DNA from 2 places in the Lysinibacillus sp. YS11 genome. Region 2 is predicted to be linked to the other one. Evidence: riboswitches for the same ligand, from Rfam matches in the RefSeq annotation. Region 2 holds a riboswitch; the other holds the start of a gene.
The links. A riboswitch is a leader RNA that binds a small molecule or an ion and turns the genes downstream of it on or off. The one in region 2 is predicted to bind cobalamin.
Positions count from the first base shown of each region.

Region 1: another riboswitch for cobalamin. It lies ahead of LBYS11_RS02655 (ABC transporter substrate-binding protein); the one in region 2 lies ahead of LBYS11_RS11285 (glutaredoxin family protein).

Region 1 is NZ_CP026007.1:567,547-572,744, forward strand. It holds gene LBYS11_RS02645 (class I adenylate-forming enzyme family protein) at 1-31, shown strand, start outside; gene LBYS11_RS02650 (acyl-CoA dehydrogenase family protein) at 33-1,700, shown strand; cobalamin riboswitch at 1,758-1,941, shown strand; gene LBYS11_RS02655 (ABC transporter substrate-binding protein) at 2,078-3,046, shown strand; gene LBYS11_RS02660 (FecCD family ABC transporter permease) at 3,043-4,044, shown strand; gene LBYS11_RS02665 (adenosylcobinamide amidohydrolase) at 4,041-5,198, shown strand, end outside.
Region 2 is NZ_CP026007.1:2,290,361-2,295,558, reverse strand. It holds gene nrdF (class 1b ribonucleoside-diphosphate reductase subunit beta) at 1-420, opposite strand, end outside; gene nrdE (class 1b ribonucleoside-diphosphate reductase subunit alpha) at 408-2,501, opposite strand; gene nrdI (class Ib ribonucleoside-diphosphate reductase assembly flavoprotein NrdI) at 2,498-2,857, opposite strand; gene LBYS11_RS11285 (glutaredoxin family protein) at 2,854-3,078, opposite strand; cobalamin riboswitch at 3,196-3,374, opposite strand; gene LBYS11_RS11280 (hypothetical protein) at 3,745-4,026, opposite strand; gene LBYS11_RS11275 (SHOCT-like domain-containing protein) at 4,036-4,422, opposite strand; gene LBYS11_RS11270 (DUF2089 domain-containing protein) at 4,435-4,800, opposite strand; gene LBYS11_RS11265 (ABC transporter ATP-binding protein) at 4,991-5,198, opposite strand, start outside.

The sequences.
Region 1 (5,198 bases), 1.7 Mb from region 2:
ACAAAATTTAAAGGGGCAAGAGGTGAGATAGCATGAAAGTATTACAACAAGAAGCAATGCGTACTACGAACTTTTTTACTGAAGATGACACGCTTCAAAAAATAGTAGAAATGATGTTAGATAAAGAGTTTTTATCCTATGCCCAACGAGAGTTAACAGATTTTGGTGAGCTATGTGCAGGTGATATTGATACGAGGGCAAAGCATACAGATCGACAGGGTGAGCCTCGCCTTCAAAGATATGATGCCTATGGTGAAGAGATATCGGAGGTTTGGGTTAATGATGGCTATAAAAAAACGATTGAAGAGACATATAATACTGGGATTGTAGGCTATGTACACAAGCATATTCCGCAGCTAGGACACAAGGGGAATTATGTTTATAGCTTTGCACAAGGTTATTTGCTATCACATGCAGAGCCCGGTTTTTATTGTCCGGTAACATTGACAATGGCAACTGCCTATCTATTAGATCATTATGCAGATGAAGAGGTAAAGCAGCGTTTTTTACCACATGTGTGTGCAACAGGTGACACAGATTTATATGAAGGTGCGACCTTTTTAACAGAACGTCAAGGGGGCTCTGACGTAGGTGCAAATGTGGTGGAGGCGAGAAAGGATGGCACTGCTTATCGTCTATATGGTGAAAAATATTTTGCATCAAATGCGGGCATGTGTGGTGTAGCGATGGTATTGGCACGTCTAGAAGGTGCGCCAGCAGGTTCCAAAGGCTTAACATTGTTTGCAGTTCCTTGGCGCAAAGAAGATGGAACAACAAATCATCTACGTATTCGCCGACTGAAAGATAAGCTAGGCGTTCGGGCAGTTCCCTCTGGTGAGGTAGAATTTGATGGTACACTTGCCTATGTTGTAGGGGAGCAAAATAAAGGGATTTATTATATGCTAGAAGCACTAAATCTCTCTAGAATTTGTAATGCAGTCGCTTCAATTGGTATTATGCGTCGCGGCTTCTTAGAGGCAAAACATTATGTAAGCAATCGACATGCATTTGGCAAGCCCTTAACACAGTACCCTATGATTCAGGATACTTTAGGGAAATTTGCAGCTAAGTTGCACGTGGAAGTAGCGACAGTTTTTGACCTTATCCAATTATACGATAAAGTGACAAGTGGACAGGGAACTCAGCAAGATCTTATTATGAATCGTTTATATATTGCCATTATGAAAAAGGAAACAGCAGAGCAAGCTGTTCATTATGCTAGTGAGGCAATTGAATTACACGGAGGTAATGGCTATATAGAAGACTTTGTAACGCCCCGCTTATTAAGAGACGCCCAAGTGTTAACGGTGTGGGAGGGGACGGCTAATATTTTGGCCTTAGAACTCATTCGTTTAGTAGATAAGTTTCATGCTCATGAACTGTTTGTACAGGAGATGGAGGAACGATTAGACAAATTAGCTGACAGCTCACTAGTACAAATCGTTAAAGAACAATTGGCGAATATGTCTGTGAAACTGCAAATTTTTAGCGCTTTAGACGAGGCAACGAAAACTTTTGAAGCTAAAGGTATGGCGGAAAAAATGGCTCACCTTTATGAAAGTGTCATAGCGGTTGAGTGGGCACATAAATTTGGTGGGAAATATGAAAAACTAGCAGACGTTTATTTAGAGCAGACATGGTCATTAAGAGAAATGGGTGCTCAAATGAAAACAGTCCAATACTTTTCTGAAATTGTATAATGGCCGGGGAGTCGTCTTGAATGGAGGCGACTTTTTTCATTTTCATGTATAATGAAATCAACTGAATATTATAAAGGTTCTTTACTTAAGTAAAGTGAAAAGGGAAATCGGTGTAATTCCGATGCGGTCCCGCCACTGTAAGTGTGAGTTTTTTCAAATGATGCCACTGAAGATTTCGGGAAGGCTTGAAAAATCGCAAGTAGCACTAGCCAGGAGACCTGCCTTTATAACGACATGACAACCTACGAGGATAGGGTGGTGGATTTTGTATCAGTTTTTTTGGTGCGATTTTGCCCCCTCATCGATCAAAGATGAGGGGTTTTATTTTGATGTAGAATAAAGCGAAATGTCGCACGGATCAACGAAGGAGGATTCACATGAAGAAATTTTGGAAAATAGGATTATCAGCATTTTTAGCAGTAGGCTTGCTAGCTGCTTGTGGGCAGGAAGCAAAAGATAACAAGCCATCTAACGAGCAGCAAACACAGCAAGAAACAGCACAGGTGGATGAAGCAACATTCCCAATGACGATAACAGATGCCCTTGGTAAGGACATTACACTTGAAGCACCTCCTGAGAAAATTGTTTCACTTATTCCAAGTAATACTGAAATCCTTTTTGGACTAGGTTTAAATGATGAAATAGTTGGTGTTACGGACAACGACGATTATCCGCCAGAGGCAGCTGAGAAGGATAAGGTTGGCGGTATGGAATACGATATTGAAAAAATTATTGCCTTAAAACCAGATATCGTTTTTTCACACGAATCTAGCATGTCTCTTTCAGAAGAGGCTATTGCACAGCTTGAATCAGCAGGTTTGAAAGTATTTGTTGTAAAAAATGCACAAGACTTTAATGAAACATATACAACAATTGAGCAACTTGGACGTGCTACAGGGAAATTACCAGAGGCAGAAAAAATTGTCGCTAATATGAAGGCAAAAGTAGAAGAAGTTTTGTCTAAAGTCAAGGATGTTGAACCCAAAAAAGTGTTAGTTGAAGCATCAGATGAGCCAGATATTTATACAGCTGGCAATGGTACATTTATGAACGCGATGCTTGAAATGATCAATGCAGAGAATGTAGCTGTAGATGGCGATAATTGGTATAAAATTGATGCAGAACAAATTATCGCAAAAAATCCAGATGTCATCGTGGTGACATATCATTATGTACCAGATATTTTAACGAAAATACCAAAACGTGCGGGCTTTGATACGATTAATGCCGTAAAAAATAATGCGATTGTGCAGGTAGATGAAAGTACGACAAGTCGTCAAGGGCCACGTTTAGCTGAAGGTCTAGAAGAATTAGCAAAAGCAATCTATCCTGAGGTATTTAAGTGAAAAAAATAGCACTAGCCTATACATTAACATGTACGCTTCTTCTTATTAGCATCTGGTGTGGCGTAGCGATAGGCTCGGTTCATATTCCATTAGAAGTATTGTGGAATAAGGCGGTTGATGAAACAGCCGCCAATATCTTTTGGAAAATTCGTTTGCCTCGCGTGTTATTAGCGGGACTAGTAGGCGCATCTCTAGCTATTGCTGGAGCAGCTTTCCAAGGTTTATTAAAAAATCCATTAGCAGATCCATATACACTAGGGGTTTCATCAGGGGCTTCTGTTGGTGCTGTTTTAACGATCTTTTTTAGTATTTCTATACCTGTTGTCGGTTTGTATGCGCTGCCAATCTTCAGTATGATTGGTGCTATCATTACGATGGTAGTTGTTATGAGCTTTGCTAGACTCGTAGACCGCTCATTAAAAATGGAAACGTTGATATTAACAGGTGTTATTTTTAGTTCTTTTTTAGGTTCCCTTATTTCATTAATGATTGCCTTATCTGGTGAAGAATTACGTCAGGTAATAGGCTGGCTACTTGGTTCTGTTTCGATGCGTGGTTGGCCATATGTCCAAATGATCATTCCTTTTGTGATTGTTGGTTCAATTATGCTATGGACACAAAGACGAGAATTAAATGTCTTGTTGTATGGTGAAGAGCGAGCAAAACATTTAGGTGTTAATGTAAAGCGCAGTAAATATTTGATATTAGCAGGTGGCTCCATGTTAACTGGAGCGGCTGTAGCGGTTTCTGGCACAATTGGCTTTGTAGGATTAGTGGTGCCGCATATGACAAGGATGATTTGGGGTTCTGATCATCGCCACTTATTACCATTATCTTTTTTCAATGGTGCAACATTACTCATTATTTGCGACTTAGTAGCACGAACAATCATTGTGCCAAGAGAGCTACCAATTGGTGTTATTACGGCATTTATTGGAGCACCTGTTTTCTCCTATATTTTTTATAAGCAGCGAAGAAGCAAGGGGGTACGGGCATGATTGTTGTTGAACATCTATCAGGTGGCTATGAAGATGTACCAATCGTCAGGGACATTAGTTTTACTGTTGAAAAAGGAAAAATTCTTGGCATTCTAGGGCCGAATGGTAGCGGGAAATCCACATTATTAAAAGTAATGAGTGGTATTTTACCAGCTACTGCTGGAACCGTCTCGATTGATGGACAAAATATTCTTTCTTATAATGCTCGTGCTTTGGCGAAAAAAATGGCTGTATTACCACAGCTTCATGCAAATGCTTTCTCGAACAGTGTGAGAGAGGCAGTTTCACTGGGGCGCTACCCGCATCAAACAGGCTTTTTCTCGAGTTGGTCTGCACAAGATGAGAAGGCAGTTCAACATGCAATGCTTCAAACAGGTGTAAAGCGATATGAGCATACACCGATGGAATTTTTATCTGGCGGTGAACAACAAAGAGCTTTTGTTGCACAGGCATTAGCTCAAACAGCTGAAATCTTACTGCTGGATGAACCAACGAATCATCTTGATATTGCACACCAACGTCAAATTTTAGATATGGTTCGGAAGGAAGCCATGGAGTGTGGTTTAACAGTCGTTATGGTACTACACGATATGAATTTAGCCTCTCTTTATTGTGATGAATTATTGCTGATGGAAAGCGGACAAATGAGAGCACTTGGTGCACCACATGAAGTATTAATTGCCTCCCAAATTGAAGAAGTTTATCAAGCACGGGTGACTACATATGCTCACCCTGAAATACCAAAACCTCAAATTACAATGATGCCCGCAGCTACAGACTATCAGCAGCGAGCTGTCATCAAAAAAGAGCACTTTACGATAACTGAACAATATATCCAACTTCAATCAGAGCTTCCTCTGAAGACCGTATCTTCTGCAGTTCATAACCCAGGTATTGGCTGGCATAATTGCTTATTAAATCGCTCAGTTCCTGGTGATTATGTCATTAGCGATGTGAAACGAGAAGTTAAAGAATTTTTAAAAAGGGAAAATTTTTCATCTACAAATACTGTTGTTATGCTAACAGCAGTACCAACAGCTCTAGTGGCCATCAATGAATTTTCAGCACCTTTTGGCAGTATAATCGTAGCTGTAACAGCTGGTGTAGGCAATGCAGTTGATGTATCTCGAGTACATGAAAGACAAGATGATCCA
Region 2 (5,198 bases):
ATAAATGTCTGCTATTTTATTGGCCTTATATTGTAGAAATTCATTTTTCTTGACCCATTCAAATAGCTCGTCGATTTCTTCGTTTGTACAAAGCGTTGTGAAAATATAAGAATAGGACTTGGCATGTATCGCCTCGAATGCATCAAAAACGGTTAGGACAGCCTTTTCCTGTAAATCGTCTGTATAAGCAGCAACACGATTCATCCCGATATTTGTTTGTACAGTATCCAGTAAGGTTAATCCTGCAAATACTTTTTTATATGTGTCCTGATGCTCAAAGCTTTTCCATTGTTTAATATCTTTACTGACCGCAATTTCTTCTGGAAACCAAATTTGCTTCCATTGCTGGTCCCAAAATATTTGGGCAAGCTCACTTGTTGCCTTATTCCAATTGACTGCCTCATAAATTATATTTGACATGCTACACACTCCTCTAAGCTTTGTAATCGTTGACGAACATAGTAAACAGACTTAATGCCCTTTATCCACGCATAAATGTATACTTTAGCCAATTGTTCGGTTGTCCAATTGTCCGTTACATAAAGCGTCATGGAAATACCTTGGTCAACGTGCTTTTGAGAAGCTGCATATAAATCAATTAAATCATACGGATTTACATCATACGCCTCCACATATAAATGACTATTGTCATTTGTTAAATGAGGCATTGGATAAATGGTTCTACTATCGGCGTAATCACGAACCTCTACGCGCTCTGTACATGGTGCGATTGAAGCCGTACAGCTACGAATATATGAAATACTACCAGTTGGGGCAATAGCCAAACGATAGGAATGGAATAGACCGTACTGCATTACATCCTGCTTTAACGTTTCCCACATCTTGTTTGTGATGATTGGAATATTGCCAAGCGCCTTCAACACAGCAGGCGATAGTTCTTCTTCAGTTTTATTGATATATTGGTCAAAATAGCTACCTGATGCATAATCACTGTCCTCAAATCGGTAGAAGGTTGCAGCTTTTTCTTTCGCCATTTCCATCGAAGATTTCAGAGAATAATAGTTCATCGCTTCCATAAAGTGATCCATGAAATCAATGGAATCTTTTGAGCCGTACAGGATGCCTTCTGTCACGAGATGCCCATGGAGGTTCATACAGCCAAGCCCTACAGAATGCATTAATTGATTGGCTTTTGCAACAGACGGTACATTCTTAATGTGCGTCATTTGCGATACATTCGTTAATAGGTGCATGGCTGTATCGACTAATGCGCCGAAATCATTGACTTTACTTGCTGCATGGATATCGATGGAACCTAAGTTACACGATACATCTAATCCATAGTCATTTGGTTGATCCTGGTCCGTAATGATACTTGTCTCTTGTACTTGTAAGATTTCTGTACATAAATTGGACATTTTGACACGTCCAATATTTTTTAAAGGATGTACCTTATTGACATTATCATCAAAGATTTCAAACGGATAGCCTGATTCAAATTGTGCTTTTTTCACCTCTGTGTAAAGCTTACGTGCATTTAAACGTTTAATTTTACGAATTTTAGGGTTATCAAGTAGCTCGTAGTACATGTCTGAAATGGAAATTTCAGACATACGTTTGCCATATTCTTTAAAAATATCATATGGGCTAAACAAAACGATATCCTTATCACGTTTCATCAGTTCGAAGAAAATACTAGGTATAATAATCCCTGTTGAAAGGGTAGCGAGGCGAATTTTATCATCAGCATTTGGTTTTTTTGATGAAATGAAATTTTCTATGTCTGCATGGAAAATATTTAGATAGACAACACCTGAGCCATTTCGTTGCCCTAGCTGATTAGAATAACTGAAAGAATTTTCTAACAGTTTCGCTACTGGGATGACACCACTTGCACGATTTAATATCTCTTTAATTGGATCACCTAATGGACGTAAATCTGTTAAGTTGACCCCAACTCCACCACCAAGGCGTGATAGCTCTAAACAATAGCCAATATTTTCAGCAATACTATTCATGGAGTCATCCATTGATAATTTAAAGCAGCTGACTAATTCACCACGTGCTTTCTTACCACTATTTAAAGCAGTTGGTGTTGCAGGCTGATAGGCTTCCATCATTGCTTCGACAGAGCGTTCTGCTAGAGCCGTGTTGCCTTGAGCTAAATACAAAGCAATAATGACAATACGATCCTCATACTTTTCTAAGATCTCTTCCCCATCACGACTTTTCATAGCATAGCTATCGTAAAATTTGCTTGCGCTCATAAAGGATGGAAAGCGGAAATTATAATCATAGGCTTTCTTGTACAGCTTCTTAATAAATTCCATTTCGTACATGTCGATAAATGCTTTCTCATAGTAGCCCTCATCAACTAAATAGCGTATTTTTTCCTCAATATCTATAAAATAACGCAAACGTACGTTAACATACTCTAAAAAGTAGCGGCGCGTAGCTTCGCGGTCCTTTTCTAACTCAAGTAATCCAGTTGTACTATAACGATTCAGTACGTCATTATTAAGCTTTAAATAGGTTTTCATCTCATTACCCTCGTTTCATAAAACGTTTGTATTGCTTCGTAATCCGTTTGATTACCTCGTAAATCTAATTTCCTTACTAAGGGTACATGATAGGTAGCAGCGATTTTCTCACCAGCAGCACCAAATACATGATGACCGAAGTTACTATTACCACTGGCAACTACTCCTTTACAAAAATCCCTGTTTTTTTCTAAGAAACGTTGTACCTTTGCTGGAATGTCACCTAAACCATCTGTGTAGGTAATTAAGAGATATGGCTTGTTCAATCGCAATTCTTCCGAGAGCTCGATACATTCTGCCTTTAATTTGGATACAACATTTCGGACATTACCTGTACGACTCGCGTAAACAATCATAGGGCAATCAACTCAATTTGAGAAACAATTTCCTGAACATCTCCTATGAAAGTTTCATTCATCTCTAAAACAGGCACACTTAAAAAACCTGCGTCAATAATCGTTTGCTTTGCTTGTTCATCGTGATCGATGTTAACAATTTCAGCTTCAAGTCCTGCACGTTGTAGTTCAGATTTTACCCATAGGCATTTTGGACAAATTGTTTTCGTATAAAGTTTCATAGAAATCCCTCTTTTCATAAAATAAAAAAGCCTATCTCCTCTAAAGAGATAGGCTAAATGGAAACGTTAACATACCAAAAATACTGACGTTCCCATCTCTTAATCCCCGAAGAAATGATAAATTTGTTTTATAAAGGCAGGTCTCCTGGCTTTGCTTCATTCTCTGATTCCCTTCCCATGCAAATGCACAGTGGTTGCAATCATCGTCAGCTTCACAGTTGCGGGGACAGCGTCGGAATTGTACCGAACTTCCCTTTTAAACTACATGTAGTAGTACCTTTGTAAAACGAACACAATATATAGTTGTTGTTCAATAGTTTTAAGTGTACCATCCTTCAAATGAAAAGTAAATCAAGATTCTAAACTTCTTTATTTTTGGATTATTCAGTATTTTTAATTATGTAGTTCCAAATAGATTACCACTAATCACTTATACCCAAATCAAAAATCTATTTTTAACGATGTACGTGATTTTCTATTAAAATGGATCTAGAATTCTAATTTGAGTTTAAAGAAATTTTCTATTTTATGTACCATTGAAAAATAGTTGTCTCTATCGTAAGTCCTGAAATAATGATCATCTCTTACCCATTTCAAATGATGCTCATTACATTAATAAAGAGCATGCTTTTATCATAACATGCTCTTACCATTCTATCATTGGGATTATAGTCTAACCTTAACCTCAGTCCCGTCCTGAGCTTTGACATCGACTAGCACAAGTCCTTTATAATTTTGTAGTTCCTTGATAATCGGCTTTAGCATTTCTTTGTCGATGAGGGGAAAGGTAAAGTCTATTTTCTTTTTATCGAAGTATGCCTTTGTCCACTTATTGGCTTGTTGCTGAATCCATTTAGAAGTTAAAATGGAGAGGACAATGGTTAGCACAGTATAGGGAACAGGGACGGTAAAGCGAACGTCTTTTGCTTTCACTTTTACATGCATCATTCGTCGCCTCTACTCAATGAAGACTGCAACGGAATCTCCGTTTGCTGATTTTATATCTACAATTTGTCCATCTAGTTCATTTTCAATTGCTTCAAGAAGAAGATTGATGTCGATATCTTTTACGTATTTTTCAGATTGCGGAATACTTGCAGCGATGCTGTGTCCTGCCATCAATACGGCTTTGACAAGTTTAATTGGTAAATTTACCGTGACATTATCATTTTCGGTGGATACAACACGGACCTTTAACGTTTTATCTAAATACTTTGTTTTTTCCACAAATTTATTCTCTGATTCTTCTTTCTGTTGTAGCACTTGAATCAGCTCTGATCCTTTATCCGCATCAATTTTGCCCTCTTGAATCATCGTTAACACTTTTGTAATTTCCTCTTTCATGGTCGTTCCTCCCTATTCGTCTTTTAAGAGCTTTATGGCTTCATCTGTTGTGATTTCGCCATTTTCAAGCATGCTTACAATTTTTTTCTCATCTACTTCATTTTTCTTCTTTTGAGCATAGCCAAGGGATGAAATAATATCATTTAGCTTGCCTCGAACTGTTGGATACGAAACCCCCAGTTCCTTTTCAACCTCCTTAATATTTCCTCGGCAGGTTAAAAATACTTCCACAAAATGAAGCTGATCCTGTGATAAGGATGCTAGCTTCGACAATTCAAACTCATTTTCAATGGTCGTGTGACAATGAGAACACTGTAACTTCGTAATTTTCAATGTTTTACTGCAGACAGGACAATTTGTGATTACTTGATAAGCCATAGTGAACTCCTTCCTTTAAGTTAAGCTGATTATATAACAAAGAAATTAAAGATGTAAATAATAAAATTAATAATTTTGATTAAAAAATCAATAAAGTTAATATCATAATTAATTTCATTGATTTTTGTTTCTGTATTGCTTTAAAAATTAAGAAAACGCCATTTTTAATTTCTCAAAATGGCGTTTCTGTTTAATTGGGTCTATCCTTCTTTTTTCTTTCCCGCGGGTGTGATGGCAAAATTGCATTGTATAACGCTTGTGAAGCGGGGTGCTGATATGTCCCATCCTTGCCTATCTCCTCCACTAGCTGACCATGCTGCATCACAAGGATGCGATCTGACATAAAACGTGTGGCCTGTAAATCATGTGAAATGAATAGATAAGCAAGCTGTAGCTCT